DNA from 3 places in the Pseudomonas sp. C11 genome. Region 1 is predicted to be linked to each of the others. Evidence: riboswitches for the same ligand, from Rfam matches in the RefSeq annotation. Region 1 holds a riboswitch; each other region holds the start of a gene.
The links. Region 1 has a riboswitch for cobalamin ahead of VC352_RS13570 (TonB-dependent receptor). Riboswitches for the same ligand answer to the same signal wherever they lie in the genome.

Region 1 (10,336 bases):
GTAACGCGAGCCTTCGTTGCGCAACGCGCCCTGGAAGTACGGACGAAAGGCGTAGTTGTTGCCGACGAAACTGCTCCAGTCGCGCCAGTTGCTGGCCACCAGGGTGTCGCCGTGGGTGTCGAGCAGATACAGCACGGTCGAGCCCGCTGCGGCATTGAGGCGTTCGAGGCGATGGTTCAGGGCCTGGCGCAACTGTCGATCATGTGGCGTACGCAGCAGCGCCTTGATGTCGCTGTCCAGCGCCAGCACCTCGGGCACCGAGCTGAAGCGCTCGACCAGGGTGCGAATGGACTGTGCATAGAGCTGCAGTTGCCCGCGCGCCTCGACGCTGCGCTCGTCCCAGGCGTGGCGCTCGGCATAGCGGCCGCCCAGCCAGGCACTCAGCAGCAGGCCGACGAGGATCGCCAGGGCGGTGAGCGGAACGCGGTAGCGGGGGCGTTGCGGCAGGGGCATGGGCGGCTCGCGGGGGTGGGCACGAGCCGCATGTTACTGCATCAGAGGTAGAGGTCGGCACGCGTCCAGGGCAGATCATGGCTACCGTCCTCGCGCGGCTTCACCGCGAGAATCTGGTGCAGGTTCATCCAGCCATGCTGGAAGCCGTAGGCGCAGCCGGCCAGGTACAGACGCCAGATGCGCAGGGCTTTCGCCGGCACCCACTGCGCGGCCTTGTCCAGTTGCTGCTCCAGGCCCTGGCTCCACAGCTGCAGCGTGCGCGCGTAGTGCAGGCGCAGGCTCTCGACATCGACGATCTCCAGCCCGGCTTCGCTGATCGCCGTGGCGATGGTCACCAGATGCGGCAGCTCGCCCTGCGGAAACACGTAGCGGTCGATGAACTCGCCCGCGCCCCGACCGACCGGGCGGCCATCGGTGAAGCGCGAGGTGATGCCGTGGTTCATCACCAGCCCGCCGGGCCTGACCGCGCCGAACAGACGCTGGCAATACAGCGCCAGGTTGGCGTGACCGACGTGCTCGAACATACCGACGCTGATCACCTTGTCGAAACGGCCATCCTGCGGCAGGTCGCGGTAGTCGAGGCGCTCCAGGGTCACGCGCTCGCTCAGGCCCTCTTCGGCCACACGCTGCAGGCCCAGCTCCAGTTGCGCCTGGCTGAGGGTGATGCCATACACCTCGGCCTCGAACTCGCGGGCGGCGAAACGCGCCAGCCCGCCCCAGCCACAGCCGACGTCGAGCAGCTTGTCGCCCGGCTGCAGGCGCAGCTTGCGGCACAGGTGGCGCATCTTCGCCTGCTGGGCCTGGTCGAGGCTTTCCCCGCCGGTTTCAAAGTAGGCGCAGGAGTAAACCATGTCGCGATCCAGCCACAGCCGGTAGAACTCGTTGGACAGGTCGTAGTGGTAGCTGATCGCCTCGGCGTCGCTGCGCTTGTCGTGGGCCGTGTGCAGTTCCACCGGCGCGCTGTCGTCACCCAGCAGCGCGCTGCTCAGTGCATCGCCCAACTCGATGGCCGCCTCGATGGGACCTTCCAGCTCCACCCGGCCCTCGACGTAGGCCGCGCCCAGCGCATCCAGGCTGGGGTGAGCCAATTGGCTGACCAGGCTGGGATCCTTGACCACCAGCGTCAGCCGCGGTTTCGGCCCCAGATCCATCTGCTTGCCGTCCCACAGTTTCAGACGCAGCGGCAGTTGCAGGTCACGAAGTGCGGTGGGCAGTTGCGCGAGCATGGTCGTCCCTCCTGATCAGGTGTGATGGAACCTGAAGCAGATGACCCAGCCATGCCTGGCCAGGTTCGTTCAAGCTGACTAACGGCAACAGGCTGCTCTGAACCACCCCTCAGAAGCGCAGCACAGACCGCACTGATTAATGCTTAAAAAGAAATAAAAGACGCCAGAATTGCATTGGATCGATTTATCCAGCCCTGTCATAGTCCCGCAAGGCTGACTCCACCCTACAGGTCAGGGCGATCCCCTAGCGCTTGCCGCCAGATGATGGGTAAGCCGCCTACTCATAAAGAAAACCTGGCCGATACCATCGAAGCCAATAAGACAACAAGAACGACTGCCCATGCCCTCGACTCCCTGCCTGACTCCACGAGTCATCCGCTGCCAAGAGAATCCTGACGTGGCTCCGTTCAATCGGTGCTGGACTGCTGTGTGCCTGCCCTCGAACACACGCACCGTCCACCCGCCACTCAAGGAGCACGTCGTATGAATCGCTGGTTGGTAAACCTGAGTGTCGCCAAGAAACTGATCGCCGGCTTCGGCCTGCTGCTGATCATGAGCGTTCTGATGTTCTCGGCTGGCTGGTACGCCCTCTCCAACCTGTCCTACCGCATGGATCGCATGAGTGCGGTCAACCAGTTGATGCAGCATCTCTCGGACATGCGCCTGGCGCGTGCCGCGTATCTGCAGAGCAACGGCGAAGAGAAATCTGCTGCCGAGCTGAAGCAGCAGATCGTCACCATCGAGCAGAATCTGGCCGACCTGCGCGGCTATTTCATGACCCAGGAAAACCAGCAGAAGATCGCCCAGATGGACGAGGCGCTGGGCAACTACCAGGCGCTGATCAACGACATGGAAGGGGCTTACCAGCAGATCGCCTCGTCGCGAAATTTGCGCCGCAGCAGCGGCGATCAGGCCCTGGCATCCCTGGATAAGCTGGACAGCTATGTCAGTAGCGACACACTGGACGTCGAGCGGACATACGCACGCTACAAGGTGGTGAAGACCATCCAGATGCAGTTCCTCTTCGCCCGCTTCGAGACGCGCGCCTACAGCTACAGCGGCAAGACCGATCAATACCAGTCGACCCTCGATGCCATCGACAAGACCCTGGCCAATCTCCAGCCCCTGCGTGCGACGCTGAGCGATGCGCCGCCCGCACTGTTTCAGGAGATGGAGCAGTCCATCCGCACCTACCGCGATACGCTCGATACCCACCAGGCCGCCCTGCTGCGCATCGATCAGGATCAGAAGAAAGCCAATGCGCTGGTTCTGGCAATGGTCGAGCACTGTCAGGCGCTGTATGACAACCAGATGCAACGGCGCAACGAAGACACCCAGCAGGCCTCGGGGATGCTGCTGGGCTGCCTGGCACTGGCGCTGATCTTCGGCATCGTCGGCGCCCTACTGATCACCCGGCAGATCGTCCCGGCCCTGCGCAGCGTGCTGCACAACGTGCAACGCATCGCCAGCGGCGACCTCAGCCATCAGGATCAGGTGCAGCGCAGTGACGAGATCGGCCAGTTGCAGCAAGGCATGAATGCCATGACCAGCAGCCTGCGGCAGTTGATCGGGCATATCGGCGACGGCGCCGCGCAGATCGCCAGCGCCACCGAAGAGCTTTCCGCCATCACCCAGCAGACCCGTGCCGGCGCCAACGAGCAGAAGCTGGAAACCGATCAGGTGGCCACCGCCATGCACGAGATGGCCACCTCGGTGCAGGACGTGGCGCGCAATGCAGTGGAAACGGCGCACGCGGTCGAGCACAGCGCCCAGGAAGCCAGCAGTGGTGCGCAGATCGTCAACAAGGCCATCGCCCAGATCGACAGCCTGTCCAGCGAGGTGGAGCTGACCGGCGAGGCCATCAGTGCCCTGGCCGAGGAAAGCGGACGCATCGGCGGCATGCTCGACGTCATCAAATCGGTGGCCGAGCAGACCAACCTGCTGGCGCTCAATGCCGCCATCGAGGCAGCGCGTGCCGGCGAAGCCGGGCGTGGTTTCGCCGTGGTCGCCGACGAAGTGCGTGGCCTGGCCCAGCGCACGCAACAGTCCACCCAGGAAATCGAGACGCTGATCGCCGCCCTGCAGCAGGGCACGCTCAAGGCCGTGCAACGCATGGAAGGCAGCCGCAACCTGACCCACAGCAGCGTCGAGCTGGCCCGCCAGGCCGGCGCGGCCCTGCACAGCATCACCACGAGCATCGGCAACGCCCAGGGCATGACCCAGCAGATCGCCGCCGCCGCCGAACAACAGGGCGCCGTGGCCGAGGAAATCAACCGCAGCGTGCTCAACGTGCGTGGCATCACCGAGCAGACCTACACCGCCAGCGAGCAGACCAGCCAGGCCAGCCAGGAGCTGGCACGCCTCGGCAGCTCGCTGCAAAGCCAGGTGCAGCGCTTCCGTCTGTAAAGGCGACTAGCGGCGCCTGAGCAGGGCCACGAAAAACACTCCGCCGATGGCCGCAGTGACGATGCCGATGGGCAGATCCTGCGGCGCCAGCCAGGTGCGCGCTGCGACATCGACCCAGACCAGGAACAGCGCCCCCAGCAGCGCCGCCACCGGCAGCACGCGGCGGTGCTCGGCGCCGACCAGAAAGCGCGCCACGTGCGGCAGCATCAGGCCGACGAAGCCGATGGCACCGGACAGCGACACCAGTACGCCGGTGAGCAACGAGGCCACCACGAACACCAGCAAGCGCACCCGACGCGGCTCCAGGCCCAGGCTCACGGCGCTCTGCTCGCCAGCCATCAGCGCGTTCAGCGCGCGGCCCAGACCGAGCAGCACGATCATGGCCAGGGCCAGGCACAACGCTGGTAGCCAGAGCAGCTCCCAGCGCGCCAGGCCGAGGCCGCCGAGCATCCAGAACAGCACCGAGCTGGCCGCATGCGGGTTGCCCAGGTACAGCAATAGGTTGCTCGCCGCCATCATCACGAACGACACCGCCACCCCGGCCAGCAGCAGGCGGTCGCTCTCCAGACGCCCGCCCCGGCTGGCGATGGCCAGCACCAGCAACATACTCGCCAGCGCGCCGACGAAGGCCGCCAGCGGCAGGCTGAGCAGCCCGGCGAACTCGCCCAGGTAGAGCACCACGATCACCGCACCGAACGCCGCACCGGAGCTGACGCCGAGCAGGTGCGGGTCGGCCAGCGGGTTGCGCGTCACCGCCTGCAGCACGGTGCCGACTAGTGCCAGTCCGGCGCCGACCAGCGCGCCGAGCAGCACCCGTGGGGCACGCAGTTGCCAGACGATGCTGTCCTGGCCGCTGTTGATCGGCATCTCGGGCGGGATACCCAACAGATGCTGGCCGAGGATCGCCAATACGCGATCTAGCGGCACCTGCGCCGCGCCGAAGGCCAGCGACCAGGCGCAGGACAGCGCCAGCAGCACGGCCAGTCCAAGCAGCAGCAGGCGATAGCGATTCACTGGGCGAAGGCCTCGGGGTGCAGCGCAGCGGCCAGCGTCTCGATGGCGGCGGCGTTATCCAGGCTTGGCGTCACCGCCAGATACGGCAGCACCACGAAGCGCTTGTCACGGATCGCCGTGACACCCTGCAGCGCCGGGTGCTGCAGCAGGAAGTCGCGCTTCTGCGCCGCCGTGCGCTCGCCGTAGTCGACGATCAGGATGACTTCGGGGTCTTGCTCGACCACCGCTTCCCAGCCCACCTTGATCCAACTACCGGTCACACCGTCCATCACGTTGCGCCCGCCGGCCGCCTCGATCAGTGGCTGCGGCATGCCCTGGCGCCCGGCGCTGAAAGGCAGGTCTTCGCCGCTGTCGTAAACGAACACCCGTGGCCGCGTTGGCTGCCCACCGAGGCGCGCCTGCACCGCCGCCACCCGCGCCTGCATGCCCTGCACCAGCGCGTCGGCGCGATCCTCGACGGCGAAGATTCGACCGAGGTTGTGCAGGTCGGTGTAGACATCGTCGAGGCTGGTGACGCGGCCCGGCATAACGTGGGCGCAAGACTCGCTCAGCTCGTACACCGGGATGCCAAAGCGCGCCAGGCTGCTCGGGGTGACCTCACCGCCCATACGCATGCCGTAGTTCCAGCCAGCGAAGACGAAATCGGTGCCTGCGCCCAGCAGGTTTTCCAGCGACGGATAACGCGCGGCCAGTTCGGGCAGGCCATCAAGCTGCTCGCGCATGCTCGGGTCGAGGGTCTTCCAACCGCTGATGCCGGTGTAGCCGGCCATGTGCCCTTTCAGGCCGAGAGCCAGGAGCATGGCGGTCATATTCACGTCATGGCTCACGGCCCGTTGCGGCGGCTGGTCGATGGTGATCTGCCGGTCGCAACTGGTGACGATCACGGCCCAGGCGGGACTGGCCAGCGCCAGCAGGATTGCACCAATGAATGTAGGAGCGAGCTTTGCTCGCGAAGCTTTTGTCTTTACCCATGATTCGCGAGCAGAGCTCGCTCCTACAGGTTCGACCGTGCGTGAGCGCTTCATCAAAGAATCCAGGTAATACGCGGATAACCCGCCAGTGGATGGGTGTCGACCAGTGCCTGCACACCGAACACCTGTTGCAGCAGCTCGGCAGTGAGCACCTCGGCGGGCGTGCCGACGGCCACCAGGCGACCCTGGTCGATCACGCACAGGCGGTCGCAGAAAGCCGCCGCCAGGTTCAGATCATGGAAGCTGGCCAGCGTCGCAAGGCCCAACGATTTGATCTGCCGCAGCAGTTCGATCTGGTAACGCGGGTCGAGGTGGTTGGTCGGCTCGTCGAGGATCAGCAGTTGCGGCTGCTGCACCAGGGCGCGGGCGAGCAAGGCGCGCTGCTTCTCGCCGCCGGACAGGCGGGCGAAATCCTGCTGCGCCCGCTCGCTCAGGCCGACCCGCGCCAGCGCCTCGTCGACCAGGCGCTGATCCTCACCATCGTCGCCGTCGAACAGCCCCTTGTGCGGCGTGCGACCCATGGCCGCCACCTCGTGCACACGCAAGCCGAAGTCCTGCGGGAATTCCTGCAGCACCACCGCCACGCGCTGCGCGCTCCAGCGTGGCGGGCGTTGCCACAGCGCTTCGCCGCCCAGTTCAACACTGCCGCTGCACGGCCGCTGAAAACGATAGGCGCAGCGCAGCAGGCTGGTCTTGCCGCTGCCGTTGGGGCCGATCAGGCCGAGCAGCTCACCGTCGCCGATGTCCAGGTCGATGGCCTCGAGCAAGGCGCGCTGGCCATCCGGCGACCAGGCCAGGTCACGGATGCGCAGGCGCGGCTCGGACGCCGCCTTACGGCGGCTCGCGGGCGGCGAGAACAGGCTGAACGACCAGCCCGAGGCGCTACTCACTGACACAAGAACTCTCCACGTGCGGCGCGCCGAGACAGGCACGCGCGCTTCAAAAGCTGTAATCCGCCGTGACGAACAGCGAACGCGGCGCGCCAAGGAACCACTGCTGACCATCGCTGCTGGCACTGGTGGCGTACTGGCGGTCGAACAGGTTATTCAACTCCAGGCCCAGGCGCACGTCCGACAGCACCTGCCAGGCGATATTCGCATCGACCACCGTGTAACCCGGCACTTTCTCGGTATTGGCCGTATCGACATAACGTGCATCGACATAACGCGCGCCGATGCCCGCCTCCACGCCGCTGCCGAGATCCTTGTTCAGCCATAGGTTGGCCGTGCGCCTCGGCACGTCGACCGGACGATTGCCGCTGCGGTCGCCACCGCCATCGACGAAATCGTCGTACTCGGCACGGACGAACGCCGCGTTGGCCGACACCTGCCAGCCACGCCCCAGCGCCAGTTCCAGCGAGGCCTCCAGGCCATCGGAGGATTGCTGGCCGATCTGCTCGGTGGGTGATGTCGGTGTCTCACGGCTGAGCAGCTTCTCCTTGACGATGTGATAGGCGGCCAGCGTCCACTCGCCCTGCCCGCCCCAGAACAGTTGCTTGAGGCCGATCTCGGTCTGCTTGGCTTCACTCAGATCGAACTGCTGCTGGCTCGGGTTGAGAGTGAGCAGGTTGCTCACCCCTTCGGTGCTGGTGGCGTACTGGCCGTACAGCGACAGCTCCGGGGTCAGGGCGAAGACGAGCCCAGCGCGCCAGTTGTCGCCCGTGAGGCTGCGGTCGACGCGGCTGTCGTCGACCCGATTGTTGCGCTCGAGATGCACCTGATCGCGGCGCACGCCAGTGACCAGCGCCAGGCGCTCGGTGAGCTGGGTGCGGTTCTCAGCGAACAGCGAGAACTGCCGGGCCTGATTGAGCTCGCGTGGGCGGTAACTGTCGGTGCTCTGGTAGCTGCCGCCGCCGGACTGGCCGAGCGGTACGCTGTCAGTGAAGGTGTTGTCGAAATCGTGGTGGCGGGCGAAGCGAATATGGTTGTAGTCGACACCGACCACGGTGCGGCTGTCGAGGCCGAACAGGGCGTGATCGAGGCTGAAGCTCTGGCGGTCGCCGAGCTGTTCCTGGTTGTGCTTGATGCGCCAGAAATCGCCTCGTTCGACCGTATCACCCGGCTGCCAGCGGTAAGCCTCGCTGTTGCGCCAGTAGCGCTGGGTCTTGATGTAGTAGAGCTGGTTGTTGGACGTCAGTGCGTCGTTGATGCGCCAGTCGGTCACCAGGCGGGTGATCTGGTCGTTGTAGTGGATATCAGCGTTGGCGACGTTGTAGTTGCGCTCGCGCAGGCTCTCGCGGAACTTGCCATCGACCAGGGGCGTGCCGAGGTAGCGCTCCGGGCTCTGCTCGCCCTGATCATGGAACAGGGTGAAGCTCAGGTCTTCGCTGGCATCCCAGCGCAGCGCGGCGCTCAATGCCAGGCTGTCGGAATCGCCACGGTCGACCCAGCCATTGCTGGCCTGTTGATTGAGGTTGAAGCGATAGCTCAGCGCGTCGCTCAACGAACCGCCGCTGTCCAGCGCGGCCTGGCGGCGGTCGTCGCTGCCATAGCCCAGGCGCAGGTGATTCTCGACCGGGCCGGAGAAGGGCTTCTTCGGCACCACGTTGATCACCGCGCCGGTGGCGCCTTCGCCATAGAGCACCGAAGCCGGGCCACGCAGCACGTCGATGCGCGCCACCGACCAGGTGTCCGCCGGGAAGGTCACGGTGCCGGCGCCGACGTACTGGCGGGTGCCGTCGTAGAGCTGCATGGTCGCCGAGTGGCCGGTGAAGCCGCGTGCCGATAGCGCGGTGCCGCCATTGCCGGGCGTGCCGATAAAACTGATGCCGGGCGTGCGGGTTACTGCATCCTGTACCGTCAGGTTGTTGCGTTCACGCACCTCGGCGCCGCTCAAGCTGCTGGTGCTGGCCGGGGTTTGCAGGGCCGAAAGCTCCAGGCGCGAACCGCTGGTGGTGGGCGTGCGCAGGTCGCTTTCGCCCTCCTCGGCGGCCTTGGCCTGGACATCGAGTGCGGGCAGATCGACAGCCTTGTCGGCCAGGGCCAGGCCGCTGAACAGCAGGGCCAGCGGCCAGGTGCAGTGAATAACAGGGTTTCGCACGTTAGGGCTTCCGGTGGTACGCGAGGAGTCGAGACATGAAACGTTATTGTTATAACATAACATTTTCAATCTCTGTCGCCAGGAAGGCAGCCGAACGGATGCCCTGGCCAAATCGGCCAGACCGGTTTTTTTGATGCGGAAATGGCGCGCCATATTGCTTCCATCGCAAAGAGAAAAGGCACGGCAATCCGATGGAAATGCGCAACAGCAGACAGGGGCACGGCGGCGCCCTACTGGAGTCAACGCCCGCCCACCGCGGGTTGCCAGACACAAACGACTCCAGGCCGGTCTCCGGGCTTGCGAGGGTCATGAACGCATCGCCTTCCCATGCGCGTGGCGCACAGTGGCGTATCGATGCGGTCGCTCGCTTACCGTTGCGGGGGCAGCGTCGGACTTCAACCGACTTCCCGTTTCACCTCACGCGCGGCGGCGTGAGACACCTGAAGCGGGGCGGATATGACCACCCGCCTCCGTTCAAGTCAAGGCGCGGGGCCGACTGTGGGAGGCGCTTTAGCGGCGATTGCTCTTTTATAGGAGCAGTTGGGCGGCATTGCGCGTCAGCCGCGAAAGGGGGCGGGCATTAAGCCTGCTCATCAATCCGCAACTCCGGCAACGCCCTGCCCGCCACCAGACGCTCGTCGACCAGACGGATCACCGCCGCTTCATCCTTGATGCCATACCACTCGCCCTGTGGATAAAGGCTCGCAGTCGGGCCCAGGTCGCAGGGGAACTGGCACTGGCTGCGGGTGATATGCACACCGCCCTCGCACTCCAGCTTGCCGGCGGCCTTGAGCCGCTGACGCAGGGTTTTCCAAAGGCCCAGCGCGCCCTTGCGCGTGCAGCGCGGGCCGTTGCACAGCAGCAGGCGCTGCGCATGCGGCGGGATCTGCGACCAGGCATGGTGTTCCGGCACGGCTGGCACGTCGCTGCAGGGGATATGCGCTTCACGGCGTTCGAGCAACGCGCCCAGGCCATCGAGCCAGGTGTCTTCCATGGCGGTGCAGACCACGAACACCTCGCTCCCATTACCGCGTTCGGCAATGCACTCGCGCAACCAGTCACGGTGCGCGGCATCGGCGCGCGGTTCCAGGTCGACCAGCAGCAGCGGGCGTGGCGCGTTATCGATGGCGTGCCAGAAACCGTCCTGCTCGGTGTCATGCAGATGCGCCTCGCCCAGCAGCGTTTCGATGCGCTGCTGCAGGCGCTCGGACGATGCACCACGCCCCA
Region 2 (10,336 bases), on a different contig from region 1:
TGGACAGGGTGCGGCCGGTGCGAGTCATCTGGATTACGGCGCCTCAGCGGTTCGGGGCGGGTTACAGGCCCGGTCGGCGCGATACGTGCCGACCGGCGCATTATGGAATAAACCGCCGCGATCTTACAAAGCCTTTACCCGGTGTGTTGCTCGCGATTACCCGGCAGCGTCAGCAGTAACCACGCCAGTAGCGGATAGGCCGGAGCGAGAATGACGTGGAACAGGTCGATACGGCGCACCGGGCCGAGCCAGCCTTCGCTGCCGACGGCCACGCCGGCCAGCAGGAACAGGCCAACGACCAGCGCGCCAGCGATAACCGCTCCACGCCGAGGCCATTGCACGGCGCCTGCATAGGCGATGGCTGCGAGGCTGGCCAGGTTCAGCGCCAGGCGGTACTCCTCCAGATGGCCGAACTGACGAAACAGCTCGAAGAAGGCGCACAGCCCGAGCAGGATGCGCCCCCAGTTGGGGCGACTCCAGACCCAGCCTCGCCCCAGCGCCAACGCAGTCGCGCCCAGCAGCGGCAGGCCGAGAAAGCTGCTGGCCTGTGACAGCCACAGATGTGCCGCCTGCCAGCTTGGGTCGAAACCGTAGCGGATCACCCCGACGCTGGCGGCGGCCGCCGGCAGGAGGAAGCCGAGCAGGGCGCAGAACAACGCCGGCTGGTCGCCCTCTCCGTAGCGCCCGCGTGCCCGGCCTATCCACAACACACAGGCGGCGCAGGCGATGGTCAGCAGTCCGTCACTGAAGGCGGTGCTGTACTGCATCAGCCTTTTTTCAGCTCGGCGAAGGCGCGCTCGGCGGCGGCGAAGGTGATGTCCAGCTCCTTGTCGCCATGGGCGATGGAGGTGAAGCCCGCTTCGAAGGCGCTCGGTGCTAGGTACACGCCACCGTCCAGCATCAAGTGGAAGAAGCGGTTGAAGCGCGCGCTGTCACTGGCCATCACGTCGGCGAAGGTGACGATGTCGTCGGCGCCGCTGAAGTACAGACCGAACATGGCGCCGGCTTGCGTGGTGACGAAGGGGATGCCGGCGGCATCGGCGCGCTCCTGCAGGCCGGCGAGCATGCGCGAGGTGTAGTCGCTCAGCTCGGCGTGAAAGCCTGGGCGGCTGATCAGCTTGAGAGTGGTCAGGCCGGCAGCCATCGCCAGTGGGTTACCCGACAGGGTGCCGGCCTGGTAGACCGGGCCGAGCGGGGCGATGCAGCCCATGATCTCGCGCTTGCCACCGAAGCAGCCGACCGGCATGCCGCCGCCGACGATCTTGCCGAAGGTCGACAGATCCGGCGTGATGCCGTAGTGCGCTTGCGCACCGCCGAGGGCGACACGGAAGCCGGTCATCACTTCGTCGAAGATCAGCACCACGCCATGCTGGTCGCACAGTGCGCGCAGGCCTTCGAGGAAGCCCGGCGCCGGCGGCACGCAGTTCATGTTGCCGGCCACCGGCTCGACGATGATGCAGGCCACGGTCTGGCCGACTTCGCTCAGGGTCTGCTCGACTGCGGCGATGTCGTTGAAGGGCAGGGTCAGGGTGTGTTTGGCGAAGTCTGCCGGCACCCCGGCCGAGCTCGGCACGCCCTGGGTCAGCAGGCCGGAGCCGGCTTTCACCAGCAGGCTGTCGGAGTGGCCGTGGTAGCAACCCTCGAACTTGATGATGCTGTCGCGACCGGTGTAGCCACGGGCCAGGCGGATAGCGCTCATGGTCGCCTCGGTGCCGGAGCTGACCATGCGCACCATCTCCATCGACGGCACCAGGCTGCACACCAGCTCGGCCATCTCGGTTTCCAGCGCGGTCGGCGCACCGTAGGACAGGCCGTGTTCCAGTTGGCGCCGCACCGAGTCGAGTACGTCCGGGTGGCTGTGGCCGAGGATCATCGGGCCCCAGGAACCGACGTAGTCGACGTAGCGTTTGTCGTCCTCATCCACCACGTAAGCGCCTTCGGCGTGCTTGAAGAACAGCGGCGTGCCGCCGACGCTGCGGAAGGCGCGTACCGGCGAGTTGACGCCGCCGGGGATGTGTTTCTGAGCGTTGGCGAAGAGGATTTCGGAGCGGGACATGTCAGGTTCTCTCTGCAAAATGATCAATCGAACAGCGCGGCAAAGGCGCGGGCGCGGTCTTCCACCTCGGTGGCAGAGTCCGCAGCGAACAGGGCGTGGATCACGGCGATCATGCTGGCGCCACGGGCGATCAGGCCGGGTGCGGTTTCCAAGGTCACGCCGCCGATGGCGACGATGGGCAGGGCGAAACGTGCGCGGGCCTGATCCAGCAGCTCCACGGTGGCCGCCGGAGCGCCGGGTTTGGTGTTGGAGTTGAAAAAGCGGCCGAAGGCGATGTAGCTGGCGCCTTCGTCTGCAGCGCGCTCGGCCAGTTCCAGCTGGGCATGGCAGGTGCCGCCGATCACTGCATCCGCGCCCAGGCGGCTGCGGGCAGCGGCCAGCGAGCCGTCGGTCTGGCCCAGGTGCAGGCCGACGCCCAGGAGTGCGGCCAGCTCTAGGTCATCGTTGATAATCAGCGTGGCACCGTGGCGCTGGCACAGTTCGGCCAGTGCCTGGGCTTCATCGAAACGGCGCATGGCATCGGCGGACTTGTCGCGGTACTGCAGCAGCCGCGCACCACCAATCAGCGCCGCTTCGGCGTAGGGCAGCAGCTTGCCGCCGGCCAGCAGCGGTGTATCGGTGATGGCGTAGAGGCCGCGCAGGCTCATTGGCCGTAATCCAGCGGCAGGCGGCGCGGCACGTACTGACCGTGGCCGGGTTGCTCGGCGTCGCGCAGGGTGCGCCAGGTGTAATCCAGGGCGCTCTTCACCGCGCTGACCAGTTCTTCACCCAGCGCCAGTCGACCGGCCAGGGTGCTGGCCAGGGTGCAGCCGGAGCCATGGTAGCTGCCGGGCAGGCGTGCGCAGGTAAAGGTGTGGCGACTGCCATCGCGGCAGTAGAGGCGGTTGTGCACTTCGGCTTCGTCGCCGTGGCCGCCGGTGATCAGCAGGTGCTCGATAAAGGGCAGCAGTTTCTCGGCGCATTCGTCGGCTGTGCCTTCCGGCAGCTCGGCAAGGATGCGCGCTTCCGGCAGGTTCGGCGTGGCGATGGTGGACACGGCGAACAGACGCTCGCGCATGGCGTAGCCCACGTCGTCCTTGCCCAGTGAACCACCGCCACCGGCACGCAGCACCGGATCGCAGACCAGCGGGATGCCGGGCAACTGGCTCATCACCTCAAGCACGGTCTCGACCATGTCCACCGAGCCGAGCATGCCCAGCTTGACGGCGGCGACCGGCATGTCTGCCATCACCGCACGGGCCTGGGCCAGTACCCAGTCGCGGTCGAGCACACGGAAGTCGGAGACGTTGACGGTATCCTGCACGGTCAGGGCGGTCACCGTCGGTGCGGCGTGGCAGCCTTGAGCCAGCAGGGCTTCGATATCGGCCTGCAGGCCGGCACCACCGCTGGGGTCGTGGCCGGACATGCAGAGCACTACGGGGCGGGAGTTTGGCGTTTTCATGGTGCGCGAGCTTATCACTAACCGCTTCTCGCGGCCTCACCACGCATTGCCGCACGGAGCGGCCGGGCGGCTTTTCTGCACTGGCGTGCCGCAAGCGAGCGGGCAAATCTGGAAAAGCGAGTCGACTGCCCCTAGAGTATCGGCATTCGAATATAAGTCTGCCGTGCGTGACGACATCATCGAGGGGTAATGGGGTCCCGATGTCGTCCGACAGGGCTCGTGGGGTTGTATGTACCGGCTGCTCCTGCTCTTCGTGAGCCTCGTTCTTTCCTCGCTGGCAGGTGCCGTGACCTTCGACGAGCAGACGCGCGCACTGCCGCTCGGGCAGAGTATGTACGTGTTCGAGGACGTGCGCGGCGACGCCAGCATCGACGACATCGTTTCTCCGGCGCTGGAGCGCAGTTTCGTTCGGCACGAACGGCCGGTGCTCAATGCCGGCTATTCGCGCTCGGTGTTCTGGTTGCGCCTGGATTTGCAATACCAGCCGCAGAGCCTGAAAGGGCCGCGCCACTGGTTGCTGGAACTGGCCTACCCGCCGCTCGATCATCTGGAACTCTACAGTCGTGGTGCCGACGGCCGCTTCAGCCTGGCGCAGCGCACCGGCGACGCGCTGCCCTTCGACAGTCGGCAGATCAAGCAGAACAATTACCTGTTCGAACTCGAACTGTCGCCCGGTGAGTCGCAGCGCTTCTACTTGCGCCTGGAAAGCCAGGGCTCGATCCAGGCACCGTTGACGCTGTGGGCGCCCAACGCCTATCTGGAGCAGCAGCCCGAGCGCATCTACGTGCTTGGGATCATCTACGGCGTGCTGCTGGTGATGCTGGTGTACAACCTGTTCATCTTCCTCAGCGTACGCGACACCAGCTACCTCTATTACATCCTGTATATCGCCTCGTTCGGTCTATATCAGGTATCGGTCAACGGCGCCGGCATCGAGTATTTCTGGCCCAACAGCCCCTGGTGGGCCAATGCCGCCACGCCATTTCTGATCGGTTCAGCCGCACTGTTCGGCTGCCAGTTCGCGCGCAGCTTCCTGCATACCTCGGAGCACAGCCCGTGGGTCGACCGCAGCCTGATGTTGCTGATGCTGTGTGGCGCCGTGGTGATGATCCTGGCACTGACCATCAGCTATGCCACCGCATTGCGCCTGGCCACCTACCTGGCGCTGGGCTTCACCGTGGTGATCTTCGCCGCCGGCATTCTGGCCTGGCTGCGCGGCATGCGCGTGGCACGCTATTTCATCTTCGCCTGGACGGCCTTCCTCGTCGGTGGGGCGATCAACACGCTGATGGTGTTGGGTTATCTGCCCAACGTCTTCCTCACCATGTATGCCAGCCAAATCGGTTCCGCCATCGAGGTCGGCCTGTTGTCGCTGGCGCTGGCCGACCGCATCAACGCCATGAAGGAGGAGCGCGCGCGCATCCTGCAGGATGCCGGGCACAAGCTGGAGGCGCTCAACCAGGAACTGGCCGACAGCAACCGCTTCAAAGATGAATTCCTTGCCACCGTCACCCACGAGTTGCGCACGCCGATGAATGGCGTGATCGGCTCGCTGGAACTGATGCAGACGGTGAAGATGGACGTGGAACTGGAGCAGTACCAGAAAACCGCCGCGGCCTCGGCCCGTGACATGATGCGCATGGTCAACGACATCCTCGCCCTCACCGAACTGCAGGCCGGCAAGCTCTACCCGCGCCGCGAAGCATTCAGCCTGCGCGGCCTGTTCGATGGGCTGCGCGCCCAGTATGCGCCGCGTGCCGAAGAGAAAGGTCTGCGTTTCGAGTTGAACCTCGATGACAGCCTGCCGGACATTCTCGAAGGCGATGCCGGCAAGCTGGCGCAGGCGCTTGGCTACCTGCTGGACAACGCCATCAAGTTCACCAATGAAGGCCAGGTCAGCTTGGAGATCGGTCGGGCCAGTCGGGCAGGAGAAGGCTTGCCCCTGACCGTGGTGGTGAGCGACAGCGGCATCGGCTTCGACCCGGTGGAGAACCTCCTGTACCAACGTTTCCGTCAGCTCGATGGCTCGATGACGCGCCAATATGGTGGTCTTGGCATCGGCCTGGCGCTGTGCCGGCAACTGGTCGACCTGCTCGGCGGCAGCCTGACGCACGACTCCACGCCGGGCCAGGGTAGCCGCTTCCGTCTCGATGTACCGCTGACCTTGCCTCAGCAACCTGCCAGCGCGGGCGTGCGGCCTGTCCGACGTAGCGGCGGGATCGCGCAACGCACACCGCAGCAGTGCACGGTGCTGGTGGTTGAGGACAACGCTATCAACCAACTGGTGACACGCGGCATGCTGCTCAAGCTCGGCTACCGCGTGCGCACGGCCGACAACGGCGCCGAAGCGCTCGAGCTGCTGCGTCACGAGCCGGTGGATGCGGTGCTGCTGGACTGCCAGATGCCGGTGATGGACGGCTTTGCCACCTGCCGCGCGCTACGTGGCCTGCCGGGCTGCGCCGAATTGCCGGTGCTGGCGATCACCGCCCACAGCCACAGCGGGGACCGCGAGCGCTGCCTGGCTGCCGGCATGAGCGACTACTTGGCCAAGCCGGTGAAGTTCGACGAGCTGCGCATCCTGCTGCATGACTGGGTGCTCTGCCGCCCAGTAAGCGCTACCAGCGGCACTGCGGCGGTTTGAGCGCCACGCGGTTTACCGTTCATCCCATTCCCGATTCGGCGGCAGGTTTGGCTGGATCGTCGCTTTAGCCATGGTCTGAATCCTGATTCACTGGGTGCGAATGAATCAGGATTCAGACCATGGCCTATCACACCAGTGAAGCGCGCATCGACCGCGATCAGGCGCTGCGCCAGCGCATCCTCGATTGCGCCCTTAAGCGCGTGGTCGAGGGCGGCTTCGCCTCCCTCACCATGCAGGCGCTGGCCGGCGATGTCGGCATCGCCACCGGCAGTCTGTACCGCCACTTTCGCAGCAAGGGCGAACTGGCGGCAGAAGTGTTCGCCACGGCCAGCCAGCGAGAGGTCGATGCCCTGGCCGCTGCGCTGCGTGGTTCCGGCAGCGCGGCCGAGCGCTTGCGCCTGGGGCTCGAGCAGTTCGCGGCGAGGGCCTGGCAAAGCCGCCGCCTGGGTTTTGCCCTGATTGCCGAACCGGTCGACCCGGAAGTCGACGAGCAGCGCCTGCTCTATCGCGAAGCCTATGCCGAACTGTTCGTCGATCTGCTCGGCGAGGGCGTTCGTGCTGGCGAGTTTCGCATCGAGCAACTCGGCCTCACCGCCGCCTGCCTGGTCGGCGCCATCGCCGAAGCCTTGATCGGGCCGCTGTCGCCACCCGCCCGGGCGGCGCGCGAAGCCGGACATGTCGGCCTCACTCTGGATCAGGTCAGTGCCAGCCTAGCCACCTTCTGCCTGCGCGCCGTCGGCGCCGAGGACTCCACGCGATGAAACCCAGCCTGCACGCCGAAACTCATGAGGTGTTCAACCAGGTGCCGAGCCTGGACGGCGCCAATCTCTATCGCCTCGACCTGCCATTGCAGGAGTGGACTCGTCGTTATGACGGGGCCTGGGCCTACGAACGCCTGAGTGCCTACGGCGCATTGGCCGGCGGCACGCTGATGCAGGCCGGCTTTCTCGCCAACGAGAACAAACCGGTGTTCAAGAGTCATGATCGCTACGGCAACCGCATCGACCTGGTGGAGTTCCATCCGGCCTATCACGAACTGATGCGCACGGCGGTCGAGCATGGTCTGCCTTCGTTGCCCTGGGCCGATCCGCGTGCCGGCGCGCATGTCGCCCGTGCCGGCCTGACCTACCTGCACAGCCAGGCCGAGGCCGCCAGTGGCTGCCCGCTGACCATGACCTTTGCCGCCGTGCCGGCCATTCGCCTGCAGCCCAACGTGGCCGAGCAGTGGCTGCCGAAGATCCTCTCCAGCCAGTACGACCCGCGCAACCTGCCGATGGAGCAGAAAACCGGCGTCACCATCGGCATGGCCATGACCGAGAAACAGGGCGGCACCGACGTGCGTGCCAACACCACCCGCGCCTACGCCATCGGTCTTGGCGGGCCGGGGCAGGGCTACGAGCTGGTCGGCCACAAATGGTTCTGCTCGGCGCCGATGTGCGACGCCTTCCTCACCCTGGCCTACACCGACAAGGGCCTGTCGTGCTTTCTGCTGCCGCGTCATCGCCCGGACGGCACGCGCAACCAGTTCTACATCCAGCGCCTGAAGAACAAGCTGGGCAACTGGGCCAACGCCTCCAGCGAGGTGGAATACCGTGGCGCCTTCGCCTGGATGCTCGGCGAGGAAGGACGCGGCGTGCCGACCATCATCGAGATGGTGGCCATGACCCGCTTCGACTGCATGGTCGGCTCCAGTAGCCTGATGCGCCAGGCCCTGACCCAGGCCGCGCACCACTGCGCGCACCGTCAGGTGGGCGGCAAGCGGCTCGCCGACCAGCCACTGATGCAGAACGTGCTCGCCGACCTGGCGCTGGAGAGCGAAGCCGCGCTGGCGCTGTGCATGCGCATGGGCCGCGCGCTCGACCACTCGCATGATGCGCAGGAAGACAAGTTCGCCCGCCTGGTCACCGCCGTGGGCAAATACTGGATCTGCAAGCGCGCCCCGGAAATGATCTACGAGGCCAGCGAGTGCATGGGCGGTGCCGGTTACGTCGAGGACACCATCATGCCGCGCCTTTACCGCGAGGCGCCGGTCAACTCTATCTGGGAGGGCTCCGGCAACGTGCAATGCCTGGACGTGCTGCGCGCTCTGTCCAAGGAGCCGGGCGTTCTCGATGCGCTGTTCAATGAGCTGGGCGACGGCCACGGAGATGCCCGCCTCAGGGCGCATATTCAGCGCCTTAAAGCCGATTTTGCCGATACCGCCGATATCCAGTATCGCGCCCGCCAACTCACCGAGGATATGGCCGTGGCACTGCAGGCCAAGCTGCTGCTGGAGGCCGGCAACGCCACCGTCTCAGATGCCTTTATCGCCAGCCGCCTGGAAGGCCGTGGACGGGTCTACGGCACTCTGCCGCGAGGTGTCGACGTCGAGGCGTTGCTGGCGCGTAGCACGCCGAATCTGCTTTGATTCTTGAGCGATCTTTAACAAGGAAAAGTTGGTGGATTTTTAGCGGCTGATTTTTCCCTTTGGGATAGTTGGTCGTACTAAACGTGTTCCCCGCGCCAACAGGGATGAGCCAACCGCGCCAGCCCGGCGCGCTGTTTTTTAGCCCAGCAGGCGAGTAATCTGACGGCCGATGGTTCTGCGTGCACCTACGTGACGCGGATGAAAAGGGAACAGGGTGCGGCGAGTCTCGCCAATGCCCTGGCTGCCCCCGCAACTGTAAGCGGCGAACGATGCCCTCATGCCACTGACTCCGGTCGGGAAGGCGGGCGAAGTGCCAAGCCGTGAGCCAGGAGACCTGCCATCGAATCCATCGATCCTCCAACTCGTCGCGCGGTGGGCGCGGCCAAGGAACTTGCATGCATATCGAACCCGGTGTCGTCGAAGGCGCCAAGATTTTCCTCAGCTACGCAACCGCAGTCGGTGCCTTTGGCCTGACCGCCAAACTGGCGCGCGATGCCATTCGCGACAACGGCGGGGCGACCGCCCTGGCGCTGCGCAGCCTGCTGACCACCGCGCTGGTGTTCTGCTTCTTCGAGGTATTCCCGCACCATGCGGTTGGCGTTTCCGAGGTGCACCTGATCCTCGGCTCCACCTTGCTCCTGCTGTTCGGCGCCGGTGCCACGGCCGTCGGTCTGGCCGCTGGCCTGCTGCTGCAAGGGCTGTTGTTCGCCCCATTCGACCTGCCGCAGTACGGCATGAACGTCACCACGTTGCTGGTGCCGCTGTGGGCCATCAGTGTGCTGGCCAAACGGATCGTCGCGCCCGGTACCGCCTATGTCGACCTGTCCTACAAGCAGGCGCTGGCGCTGTCGACCGCCTATCAGGGCGGTATCGTCGCCTGGGTCGGCTTCTGGGCCTTCTACGGCCATGGCTTTACCAGTGATAACCTGGCCGCCGTGGGCAGCTTCGGCCTGGCCTACATGAGCGTGATTCTGGTCGAGCCGCTGATCGACCTGGGCGTGCTGGCTGGTGCCAAGGCGCTGGCGCGTTTCAGCCGAGGCCCGCTGTTCAACGTGCGTTTGCACCAGGCGGCAGCCTGATCCAGAGCGCGGTGACCGATGCGCTCGGTCGCCGCGCTATGTTTTGCCATGAGGTTGCAGGCAAGATAGGGGCGTTCGTTCTGCCAGGAAGATGCCTGTGAAAGCCTGTTCCGATGATTTTATCGTTGCCCATACCCCCGAAGAGGCGGTTGATCGCCTTGCCGCGTTGCACCAGGAAGCCACCGGTGCCCTGAGCCACGCGCTCAAGCGCTACCTCAAGGAGCGCATCCGTCCGGATGCCAGCGAGCACTGCCTGTTCCGCTACCCCGAACTGCGCCTGACCTACCTGTGCCAGGGCGAAGTGCCGACCACCGTGCGCGCCTACGCCAAGGTGCAGATCCCAGGTACCTACGCGATCACCGTGACCCAGCCGGCTGCCTTCCGCAAATACCTGCTGGAGCAGCTGCGCCCATTGATGAACGACTTCACCGTGCGGGTGGAGGTCGGTCGCAGTCAGCAGAACATTCCTTACCCGTACGTGGTCGAGGGCGGCGATGAGCTGGCCGGCAGTGGCGTGACCGCCGCTGAGCTGGCGCGGGTATTCCCCAGTACCGACCTGTCCGCCGCCACCGACGGCACCGCCGACGGTCTGTACGACTGGGAGAACATCGACCCGCTGCCGCTGGCGCTGTTCGACGCGGCGCGTACCGACTTCTCGCTCAAGCGCATCCAGCACTACACCGGCAGCGACTGGCGCCATGTGCAGCCCTGG
Region 3 (10,336 bases), on a different contig from region 1:
TCAGAGGCTCAATGCCAGAGCCAGCAGTGCAGCGCATTCGCCCAGTTCGACCAGGGCACCTGCGGTATCCCCGGTGGTGCCGCCCAGGCGCTGCAGCAGCGCACGGCGCAGCCAGACGAACAGCAGCGCGCTCACCGCCAGAGCCAGCACCCCCCGCCAGCCGAACAGCAGAATGCCCAGCAGATGCGCGCCCAGCACCCAGGGCAGTTGCTGGCGCGGCAGATGATCGACCAGCGCCTGGCCCAGGCCACCCGCGCGCACGTAGGGCGTGGTCGCCAGCAACACAGGCAGCAGGCTGCGACCCAACCAGGGCAGCAGCAGCAGATAGACACCCTGCCCGGCCTGCAACAGGGTCAGCAATGCGGCGAACTTGAGCAATAGCACCACCACCAGCACCACTACCGCGATGGGGCCGCTGCGTGGATCCTTCATGATCGCCAGGGTGCGCTCGCGATCACCGAAGCCGCCAACCCAGGCATCGGCCGTATCGGCCAGGCCGTCCAGGTGCAGGCCACCACTCAAGCCGACCCACAAGGCGAGCAGGATCGCCGCCTGCAACGGCGCCGCCGCCTGCCCCAGCAGCAGGTGAGCGCCCCATAACAGCAACCCGAGCAGCAATCCCACGAACGGGTACCAGAGCAACGAACGGCCAATCTGTTCCGGCGTCGGCATGCCCGGCAGGCTGACCGGTAGGCGCGTAAGGAACTGCAAGGCGATCAGCAGCGGGATCATGGCAGCTCCGTCAGTTGCCCGTCGGCATTCAGGCGCAGGCGAAAACGCTGGGCATAGCCGACATTGACCTGCAGCAGCTCCTGCCGTGGCAGGCCGCGCGCACGCGCCAGCAGCAGACGCATCACCCCGCCATGAGTGACCAGCAACAGGCGCTGGCCGGTATGGGCCTGGTACAGCCTGCGCAAGGCATCGAGCACCCGCGCCTCGAACGTCAATAGCGGCTCACCATTGGGAGGCGTAAAGCCATAGGGGTCGGCCCAGAAACGCCCCAGCGCCTCGGCATCGGTTTCCATCAATTGCGCCGCGCTGCGCCCTTCCCAATCACCGAAATGCAGTTCCTGCAGATTGGCCTCATAGTGCAACGGCAGCCCTCGGGCTGCCGCGACCTCCTCGGCGAAACGCGCGCAACGTTGCAACGGCGAGCTGATCAGTCGATCCCAGGGGCCGGCATCCAGCAGCGCAGAGCGCAACTGCGCCCAACCGTGCTCGGTCAGGGCATCGTCCAGGCTGCCACGCAGCCCGCCACCCTGCTCGGTTTCGCCGTGGCGCAGCAGTTCCAGTTCAAGCATCAGGCTGGTCGCTCCGCCACCGCTGCCTCGGCGAACGTGGCCATCTGCCCGTGCAGCGCGCAGGCCAGACGCAACAGCGGAACCGCCAGCGCCGCACCACTGCCCTCGCCCAGGCGCAGGCCCAGCTCCAGCAATGGTTCGGCCTTGAGCGCCTGCAGCACCAGCACGTGGCCCGGCTCGGCACCGTGGTGGGCGAACAGCAGCCAGTCGCGGCAGCCCGGGTTGAGGCGCACCGCCAGCAAGGCGGCAACGCTGCAGATAAAGCCGTCGACCAACACCACCACGCCTTGCTGTGCGGCCGCCAGGTAAGCACCGACCAGCGCGGCGATCTCGAAGCCACCGAGATGCACCAGCGCCTGCAGTGGCCCGTCGATCTGCGCCTGATGCAGCTCCAGCGCGGCGTCGATAACGCGCGCCTTATGCGCCACGCCCGCCCGATCCAGGCCAGTGCCCGGCCCAGCCAGCTCAGCGGCAGGGCAATCCAGCAACCAGCAGGCCAGCGCGGCGGCCGCCGTGGTATTGCCGATGCCCATCTCGCCACCGACGAACAGGTCGCAACCCACGGAGCGCGCCCGCTGGATACTGTCCCGCCCGACTTCCAGGCAGATCATCAGTTGCGCCATCGTCATGGCTGGATCACGCGCGAAGTTCTGCGTACCGGCGCCCACTTGCAGATGACGCACGCCCGGCAGCGGTGGCAAGGGCTCGGCGGTACCCAGGTCGATCACTTCCAAAGCAGCGTCGAGCTGGCGTGCGAGCACGCTGATCGCCGCGCCACCGCTGACGAAGTTGCCCAGCATCTGCCCGGTGACAGCCTGCGGGTAGGCCGAAATGCCTTCGGCCACCACGCCATGATCGCCCGCGAAAATAGTGATCCACAGGCTGTCCAGGCTCGGTTTCTCACGCCCCTGCAGGGCCGCGAGATGAATAGCCAACGTTTCCAGACGCCCCAGCGCACCAGCAGGCTTGGTCAACTGGCGCTGACGGGCCTCGGCCTTGAACCGCGCGACGTGATCGAGCGGCTGGCAGGGCCCCTGCCACCATTGCAATGTCATAACGCGTCTCCCTTGAGCAGCATGGGCAGGCCAGCGACGGTGAACACCACCCGCTGACTTTTCTCGGCCAGGGCCTGGTGCAGCCAGCCAGCCTCATCGACATAACGGCGAGTCAGTTCCCCGAGCGGCACCACGCCCAGGCCGGTTTCGTTGCTGACCAGCAGGATGCGCCCGGGCAACTGCGCTACACAGGCCAACAGCGCGTCGCGCTCTTCCTGCAAGCGCGCGGAGTCATCCTGCATCAGCAGATTGGTCAACCACAGCGTCAGGCAATCCACCAACAGGCAGCGCCCCGGCCCGGCCTGCTCGCGCAGTACCCGGGCCAATGCCAGCGGTTCCTCGACCAATGCCCAGTGCGCGGGGCGCCGCGCCCGATGCTGGGCGACGCGCGTGCTCATTTCACCATCGAGCGGCTGGCTGGTAGCGATATAGACCACGTCCAACCCGGATTCACTGGCAAGCTTCTCAGCCAGCCGGCTCTTGCCGGAGCGGGCACCACCGAGGATCAGTTCAAGCATTTCCACTCCACAGGCGCGTGTCGCGCACCATTCGATGCGCTCAGGCCAGGCCGCACAGTTTCTTGAGTTTGACGGTATCCAGGTGCTGCTCGACCTGATCAGCCAGGCGCTCGATATCACGTTCACGCAGGGCGTGGTAATCCACCGCCTGCACGTCACGCAGTCCAGCCCAGCGCAGCAGCGCGGCAAATGCCGAGGGCTGTTCGAACAGGCCATGCAGGTAGGTGCCGAGCACCTGGCCATCGGCGCTCAGGCCGCCATCATGGCGACCGTCGTCGAGCTGCACGGCTCCGTTGAGCCCAGGCCCCTGGCTGACGCCGGCATGGATCTCGTAGCCGCTGACCGCTGCCTGTTCCAGGCACAGCCGACCGCGTACGTTGCGCAGTTGCTTTTCCGGCTCCAGCAGCGTTTCGAAATCGAGCAGACCGAGGCCCTCGCTGCTGCCGGCAGCCCCCTCCAGCGCATGCGGATCGTGAATCTGCCGGCCCAGCATCTGCAGGCCGCCGCAAATACCCAGGAGCTTGCCACCATAGCGCAGGTGCCGGCTGATGGCCGTATCCCAGCCCTGCTCGCGCAAGCGCGCCAGGTCAGCGCGCACGCTCTTGGAACCGGGCAGGATGATCAAATCGGCCGGTGGAATCGCATCACCAGCCTTGACGAAGGTTAGCTGTACCTGCGGATGCAGACGCAACGGGTCGAAATCGGTGTGGTTGCTGATACGCGGCAGCACCGGCACCACGACGCGCAACGCCTGCTCGGCCTTGGTCTGCTGGCGGGTGTCGACGGCGTCTTCGGCTTCCAGGTGAAAGTCCATCAGATAGGGCAAGACGCCGAGCACCGGTTTACCGGTGCGCTGCTCAAGCCAGTCGAGCCCCGGCTTGAGCAAGCCGATATCGCCACGGAAACGGTTGATCACGAAGCCTCGGATGCGCGCCTGCTCGCTTGGGCTGAGCAACTCAAGCGTGCCGACCAGATGGGCGAATACACCGCCCTTGTCGATATCGGCGATCAGAATTACCGGGCAGTCCACCGCCTCGGCGAAGCCCATGTTGGCGATATCACCGGCACGCAGGTTGATCTCGGCCGGCGACCCGGCGCCTTCGACCAGCACCAGCTCGTACTCTTCGACCAGCCGTGCGTGAGACTCCAGCACCGCCGCCATGACCACCGGCTTGTAGCCGTGATAGGTCAGCGCCTGCATGTTGCCGATGGCGCGGCCGTGAATGATGACCTGGGCGCCCATGTCACTGTTGGGCTTGAGCAGTACCGGGTTCATGTCGGTATGCGGCTCGAGGCCGGCGGCCTGCGCCTGCACGGCCTGCGCCCGGCCAATCTCTCCACCGTCTACGGTCACCGCCGAGTTGAGCGCCATGTTCTGCGGCTTGAACGGAGCCACGCGCACGCCCTGGCGTCGCGCCCAGCGGCACAGCGCGGTGACCAGCGTGCTCTTGCCGGCATCGGAGGTGGTGCCCTGCACCATAAGGGTGGGCATCAGTTCGATTCCTCGAGGCTGCTGAGGATCGGCGCACAGTCCAGCAGGCCCTGCTCCAGACGATGCCAGCCCACCTCATCGGCCGGCAGGCCGAAGCGCAGGCTGTCCAGTTCGGCGAACAGCCTTACCAGGATGCCGCGCCGCGCCAGCAACTCCATGCAGGGCACCGCGCGCCGCGTGCAGCAGAACTGGAACAGCGCCGAGCCGCCCGTCGGCGGTAAGCCGCAATCGCGCAATAGCGCCGCCAACCGCGCACCGTCGGCCAGCAGGCGCTCGCGCTGCAGGCACTGACCAGCCTCATCACGCAGCAGGCTGAGCGCCACGCTGCGCGCCGGACCGCTGACCGCCCAGGGGCCAAGCCAGTCATCCAGCTCATCGAGCAAAGCCTGCGCTGCGAGAACGAAGCCCAGACGCATGCCGGCCAGGCCGAAGAACTTGCCGAACGAACGCAGCACGATCAGGCCAGGCAGGTCGCTGAATGGCGCCAGGCTGTGCTGCGGCGTGCAATCCATGAAGGCTTCGTCGACCACCAGCCAGCCGCCACGTTCGGCCAACTCATGGTGCCAGTCGAGCAAGCGTATCGGCTCGATCAGGCGCCCGGTGGGGTTGTTCGGGTTGACCACCACCAGCACGTCGAGCTGCGGCAAGGCGCGATGCGTAGAGCCTTCGCTGAGCTTGGTGACCCGATGCCCTTCACGGCGCCAGGCCGCACCATGCTCGGCATAAGTAGGGGCGAGAATGCCAACGTTGCAGGGTTTGCGCAGGCGCGGCAGCATCTGGATGGCGGCCTGCGAGCCCGCCACGGGTAGCAAACCGGGGGCGCCATAGTAATCACGGGCTGCAGCTTCCAGGCCGTCATTCACTTCGGGCAGACGCATCCAGGCTTCGGCCGGCACCGAGGGTAGCGTCCAGCCATAGGGAGCGACGCCCGTGGACAGATCCAGCCAGTCCTCCAGCGCGATGCCATAGCGCTGCGCGGCTGCGCGCAGACGACCGCCATGTTCAAGCACCCAACACCTCCCAAGCCAGCAGGCATACCAGCCATATCGCCACGCCGCCGATCACCCGGTTCATGGCGCGCTCGATATCACGCGCATGCGGCGCCGGGCCTTCGCCCAGTTGCGGGCGTTCATGGCGCTCACCATGGTACTCCGCCGCCCCGCCCAGGCTCACGCCCAGGCTGCCCGCTCCCGCAGCCATCACCGGGCCAGCATTGGGACTGTCCCACAGCGGCGCCTGCCTGCGCCAGCACTTGAGCGCCAGGGCGGTGCGCCCCAGCAATGCGTAGGTCAACGCCACCAGGCGCGCCGGAATGTAGTTGAGCACATCATCGATCTTCGCCGCCGCCCAGCCGAAGCGCTCGAAACGTTCGTTGCGGTAGCCCCACATGGCATCGAGGGTGTTGCTCAGGCGATAGAGCACGACGCCGGGCGCACCGGCGACGATGAACCAGAACAAGGCGGCGAAGACGGCATCGGAGCCATTCTCCAGCACCGACTCGGTACCGGCGCGGGCCACCCCGGAGACGTCCAACGCTGTCGTATTGCGGCTGACCATCCAGCCGACGCGCTCACGCGCCAGTTGCAGATCGCCCAGGCGCAACGCCTGCGCCACCGGTTGCGCGTGCTCGTAGAGGCTGCGCAGGCCAAGGGCGAAGTACAGGGCAAAGATTTCCACCGCCCAGCTCAGCCCGCTGATATGCGCCAGCAGCCAGGTCAGCAGGGTCAGCGGCAACACCGCCAGGCACCAGGCAGTCACGCCATGGCTGCGCCAGCCGCCACCGGACGGGTTGAAACGTTGCTCCAGACGCTCGGCCAGACGCCCGAAGGCCACTAGCGGATGCGCACGGCGCGGTTCGCCCAACACGGCATCCAGTGCCACGCCGGCACAGGTGATCAGCGCCAGGCTCATCGTTCAGTCACCCTGCTCTCCCCATCGATTCTCGAACAGCAACTCGCTCAGTGGGCGCGGCGTGGCCCAGCCCTCTTCCACCAGCATGGGCTTCTCATAGAAGGCCTGCACCGGCCCCAGGCACAGCAGCGCCACCGGTTTGCTGCCTGCCGGCATGCCCAGCAACTCGGCCAGCGCCTCTGGGTCGAACAACGACACCCAGCCCAGCCCCAGCCCTTCGGCCCGCGCGGCCAGCCACAGATTCTGAATGGCGCAGGCGACCGAGGCCATATCCATTTCCGGCAGCGTTCGTCGGCCGAAGATATGCGCTTCGCGCCCGTCCATCAGCGCCACGGCCAGCAGCTCGGCGCAATCACGAATGCCCTCGACCTTCAGGCGCATGAACGCGTCGCTGCGCTCGCCCAAGGCTTCGGCGGTACGCACCCGCTCGGCCTCCACCAACGCATGAGCCGCCTCACGCAGTTGCGGATCGCTGATACGCAAAAAGCGCCAGGGCTGCATCAACCCAACGCTGGGCGCGTGGTGCGCCGCTTCGAGCAGGCGCGCCAGAACCTCGGGCGGCACCTCGCCACCGGCGAAATGACGCATGTCGCGACGCTCGGCGATGGCGCGGTACACCGCCGCGCGCTCCTCGGGGCTGAACGCGTGCTCGCTCATGGGCGCAGCAGCGCGGCGGCCGCCTCCGGGTTGGACGGCAAATAGAAGTGGATGTAGCTGGCGGTCAGCCGGCCGAGACGATAGACCGCTTCGGCCACTGGCTTGCCATTCGGGCAGCGACCGAGCGCCAGCGGCTCTAGCGGGCTGTCCAGGCGCGAATGATGGTAGCTATGCCCACGCAGCTCGCCTTCCGGTAGCGTCACTGCCTGCAAGGCCAGCGCAGTCAGGCGCGGTTGCAACGCGGCGCTGCCGGCCAGCAGACCGAGCATGCGCCCGCTGGCTCCTTGTTTGTCCCGTAACTCGTCGAGCAGATAGAGCATGCCGCCACATTCGGCGAGCAACGGTTTGCCGGCCTGATGATGGGCATGGATCGCCGCCGCCATGGCCTGATTGGCTTCCAGCTCGGCCAGGTACAGCTCGGGATAGCCGCCGGGCAGGTAAAGGCTGTCCACCTCGGGCAGCTCGCTATCGGCCAGCGGCGAGAAGTAGCACAGCTCGGCGCCGAGCACCTGCAGCAGGTCGAGGTTGGCCTGATACAGGAAGGCGAACGCGGCATCGTGCGCCACGCCGATGCGCACACCGTTCAACAGGGGCGCAGGCTCGTCGATCTGCGGCGCAGCAAAGCTCACCGCTGGCGGCAGATCGACATCGGCACTGGCCGCCAACGCATCGGCGGCGGCGTCCAGGCGCGCATCCAGATCCGCCAACTCGCCCGCCTGCACCAGGCCCAGATGGCGGCTGGGTAACTCCACCGCGGCGCTGCGCGGCAAGGCGCCGAACCAGCGAATGCTCGACGGCAGGGCATCACGCAGGATATCGCCATGACGGCTACTGGCAACGCGGTTGCCCAGCACACCGGCAAAGGGCAGATCCGGCTGAAAGGTGGCCAGGCCATGGGCCAGCGCGCCGAAGGTCTGCGCCATCGCCGCACCATCGATCACCCCCAGCACCGGCACACCGAAGTGGCGCGCCAAGTCGGCGGCCGAGGGTTTGCCGTCGAACAGGCCCATCACCCCTTCGATCAGAATCAGATCGGCCTCGCCAGCGGCCTGCCACAGCAGACGACGGCTCTCCGCCTCGCCGACCATGGCCAGATCGAGCTGATACACCGGCGCGCCGCTGGCACGGGCGTGGATCATCGGGTCGAGAAAGTCCGGGCCGCATTTGAACACCCGCACCTTGCGCCCCTGCCGGGTGTGCAGGCGCGCCAGCGCTGCGGTAACGGTGGTCTTGCCCTGGCCGGACGCCGGCGCGGCGATCAGCAGCGCCGGGCAGTGACGTGTCGTCATCAGAATTCGATGCCTTTTTGCGCCTTCACCCCGGATTTGAAGGCATGCTTGACCAGGCTCATCTCGGTGACCGTATCGGCCGCCTCGATCATCCCCGGCAAGGCGCCCCGGCCGGTCACCACCACGTGCTGCAGCAGTGGCCGGGCCTCGATATCGGCCAGCACCGCGTCCAGTTCGAGATAGCCGTGCTTGAGGGCGATGTTCAGCTCATCCAGCACCACCAGGCCAACGGATTCATCGCTGAGCAGGCGCCGGGCCACGGCCCATGCCTCCTGCGCCTTGGCGATGTCGCGCTGGCGATCCTGGGTTTCCCAGGTGAAGCCCTCGCCCATCACGTGATAGCTGACTTCCTCGGGGAAGCGGCGAAAGAAGGTTTCTTCGCCGGTGCTGGCCGCGCCCTTGATGAACTGCACCACACCAACCTTGATGCCGTGACCGAGGGCACGCGCGACCATACCGAAGGCACTGCTGCTCTTGCCCTTGCCATTGCCGCTATGCACCAGCAACAGGCCATATTCATCCTGGGCCTGGGCAATCTTCTCGTCGATCAGGGCTTTCTTGCGCTGCATGCGCGCCTTGTGGCGGGCATCGCGTTCGGCGGATTCGCTCATGCTGTGTTCCCGTACATCAGGCGCCGGCACCGTCATTCGAAGGTGCGACGATGGTGAGGAAGCATGCGAGTGCACGCGACGTCTCCAGGCGCTGGTGGCTGGTCAGGCAGGCGGAAGACGCAAACACGAACGCCCCGGTTGAACCGGGGCGTAAGCCGGACAGCGCCCTCCGCGATGCCGTGAAACTGCGACAGGCCGGTCTCCGGGCTCGTGAGCGACGCCAATGGCACCCCGCCGCGCCTTCCCGTGCCTTGCACAGTGGCCTGAAGCGGCGTTTGACTCACCTACCGTTGCGGGGGCAGCGCCGGCATGCGCACCGGCTTCCCTGTTTCCCCCCTCGGTCGCCGGTTACAGCGACGCGGGGCACCTGAAGCAAGGCGCGCAGGGTAGAGGCTGGCAGGGCTGCGCGTCAATCTTCGGCGCTGCGCCGTCTCCGCCCATGCACCCGGATTAATGGCACAATGCGCCCTCGCGCCTAAACTAATGCCCATAACCGAACTCAAAGCCTGCGCGCGACGGCAGATTCCGCTCGCACCAAATCCTGAACCCCTATTCGCGCCACCCATTTTCACGAACGTGGAGTCCCAATGCTGTTCACGTTTGCCTTCAACGGGTCGCATTCACCTCTTGCGCAAGCCTGCTTGCCACTGCTGCGGCTCGCCTGCACGCACACGCATGCCTCCACGGCGCTCGTGCTGGAGAAAGCGCCGCATCAGGCTCACGTCGTCGCGTTCAGCGGACAGCCACTTGCCGATACGCCCGCCCAGCACCCAGGGCAGTGGCCCGAAACCGCACGACATCTCGTAGATCGGCAAGCGATCGCCCGTCAGCTCGGGATGGATCCGCCGGATTCCGTGCAGGCCCTGAGCCTGCTCCCGCTGGCGGCCGGCAAGGCTTTGCTGTGCCTTTTCCACGAGCGCGCGCAAACGCCCGATGACAGCGATCAGACGGCACTGAGCGATATCGTCAGCAGCCTCGACACGCTGCTGACAATCACCTGGGAACAGCAAGCCCTGATGCGCCGGGAACAACGCATGGCGCTCGCCATCGACGGCAGTAACACCGGCATCTGGGATCGCGACCTGAACAAGGATCGCATTCACTACTCGCCACGCTGGAAGGCGTTGATCGGCTATGCCGAGCATGAAATCGGCGACGACATTCACGACAGCTACAAACGCATCCATCCGGACGATCTCGCCCGCGTTCAGGCCACCATAATCGACCACCTGGAACAACGCACCGAAGCCTACGAGGTCGAGCACCGCATCCGTCACCGCGACGGTCATTACCTCTGGGTGCGCAGCCGTGGCAAGGTGGTGGAACGCGACCGCAGCGGCAAGGCACTGCGCATGGTCGGCACCACGACCGACATCAGCGCGCTGCGCAACATGGCCGAGCAGCTCGAGCAGACGGCCGAACTGATGAGCGCACTGAGCAACGAAATCCCCGGCATGGTCTTCCAGTTCCATGCCCAGGCAGACGGCAGCGGCCAGTTCACC

Region 2: it holds a riboswitch for cobalamin, as region 1 does, so the genes downstream of both, VC352_RS16475 (energy-coupling factor ABC transporter permease) here and VC352_RS13570 (TonB-dependent receptor) in region 1, are expected to answer to the same signal.
Region 3: it holds a riboswitch for cobalamin, as region 1 does, so the genes downstream of both, cobO (cob(I)yrinic acid a,c-diamide adenosyltransferase) here and VC352_RS13570 (TonB-dependent receptor) in region 1, are expected to answer to the same signal.

What each region holds. Positions count from the first base shown of each region.
Region 1 is NZ_JAWIIP010000007.1:239,665-250,000, reverse strand. Features, by position in the region: gene VC352_RS13605 (sensor histidine kinase) at 1-453, opposite strand, end outside; gene cfaB (C17 cyclopropane fatty acid synthase CfaB) at 495-1,679, opposite strand; partial or broken gene VC352_RS25455 (methyl-accepting chemotaxis protein) at 2,163-3,230, shown strand; gene VC352_RS25450 (methyl-accepting chemotaxis protein) at 3,213-4,085, shown strand; gene VC352_RS13590 (iron ABC transporter permease) at 4,092-5,099, opposite strand; gene VC352_RS13585 (ABC transporter substrate-binding protein) at 5,096-5,983, opposite strand; gene VC352_RS13580 (hypothetical protein) at 5,898-6,140, shown strand; gene VC352_RS13575 (ABC transporter ATP-binding protein) at 6,124-6,930, opposite strand; gene VC352_RS13570 (TonB-dependent receptor) at 7,010-9,109, opposite strand; cobalamin riboswitch at 9,374-9,568, opposite strand; gene VC352_RS13565 ((2Fe-2S) ferredoxin domain-containing protein) at 9,690-10,336, opposite strand, start outside.
Region 2 is NZ_JAWIIP010000009.1:275,281-285,616, reverse strand. Features, by position in the region: gene VC352_RS16515 (tetratricopeptide repeat protein) at 1-28, opposite strand, end outside; gene VC352_RS16510 (hypothetical protein) at 135-767, opposite strand; gene hemL (glutamate-1-semialdehyde 2,1-aminomutase) at 767-2,056, opposite strand; gene thiE (thiamine phosphate synthase) at 2,080-2,703, opposite strand; gene VC352_RS16495 (hydroxymethylpyrimidine/phosphomethylpyrimidine kinase) at 2,700-3,497, opposite strand; gene VC352_RS16490 (hybrid sensor histidine kinase/response regulator) at 3,727-6,138, shown strand; gene VC352_RS16485 (TetR/AcrR family transcriptional regulator) at 6,258-6,899, shown strand; gene VC352_RS16480 (acyl-CoA dehydrogenase family protein) at 6,896-8,545, shown strand; cobalamin riboswitch at 8,699-8,902, shown strand; gene VC352_RS16475 (energy-coupling factor ABC transporter permease) at 8,941-9,624, shown strand; gene amn (AMP nucleosidase) at 9,722-10,336, shown strand, end outside.
Region 3 is NZ_JAWIIP010000004.1:81,673-92,008, forward strand. Features, by position in the region: gene VC352_RS08195 (adenosylcobinamide-GDP ribazoletransferase) at 1-732, opposite strand; gene cobC (alpha-ribazole phosphatase family protein) at 729-1,304, opposite strand; gene cobT (nicotinate-nucleotide--dimethylbenzimidazole phosphoribosyltransferase) at 1,301-2,356, opposite strand; gene cobU (bifunctional adenosylcobinamide kinase/adenosylcobinamide-phosphate guanylyltransferase) at 2,353-2,874, opposite strand; gene VC352_RS08215 (cobyric acid synthase) at 2,915-4,366, opposite strand; gene cobD (threonine-phosphate decarboxylase CobD) at 4,366-5,376, opposite strand; gene cbiB (adenosylcobinamide-phosphate synthase CbiB) at 5,369-6,277, opposite strand; gene bluB (5,6-dimethylbenzimidazole synthase) at 6,281-6,934, opposite strand; gene VC352_RS08235 (cobyrinate a,c-diamide synthase) at 6,931-8,223, opposite strand; gene cobO (cob(I)yrinic acid a,c-diamide adenosyltransferase) at 8,223-8,834, opposite strand; cobalamin riboswitch at 9,010-9,220, opposite strand; gene VC352_RS08245 (hypothetical protein) at 9,455-9,649, opposite strand; gene VC352_RS08250 (diguanylate cyclase) at 9,689-10,336, shown strand, end outside.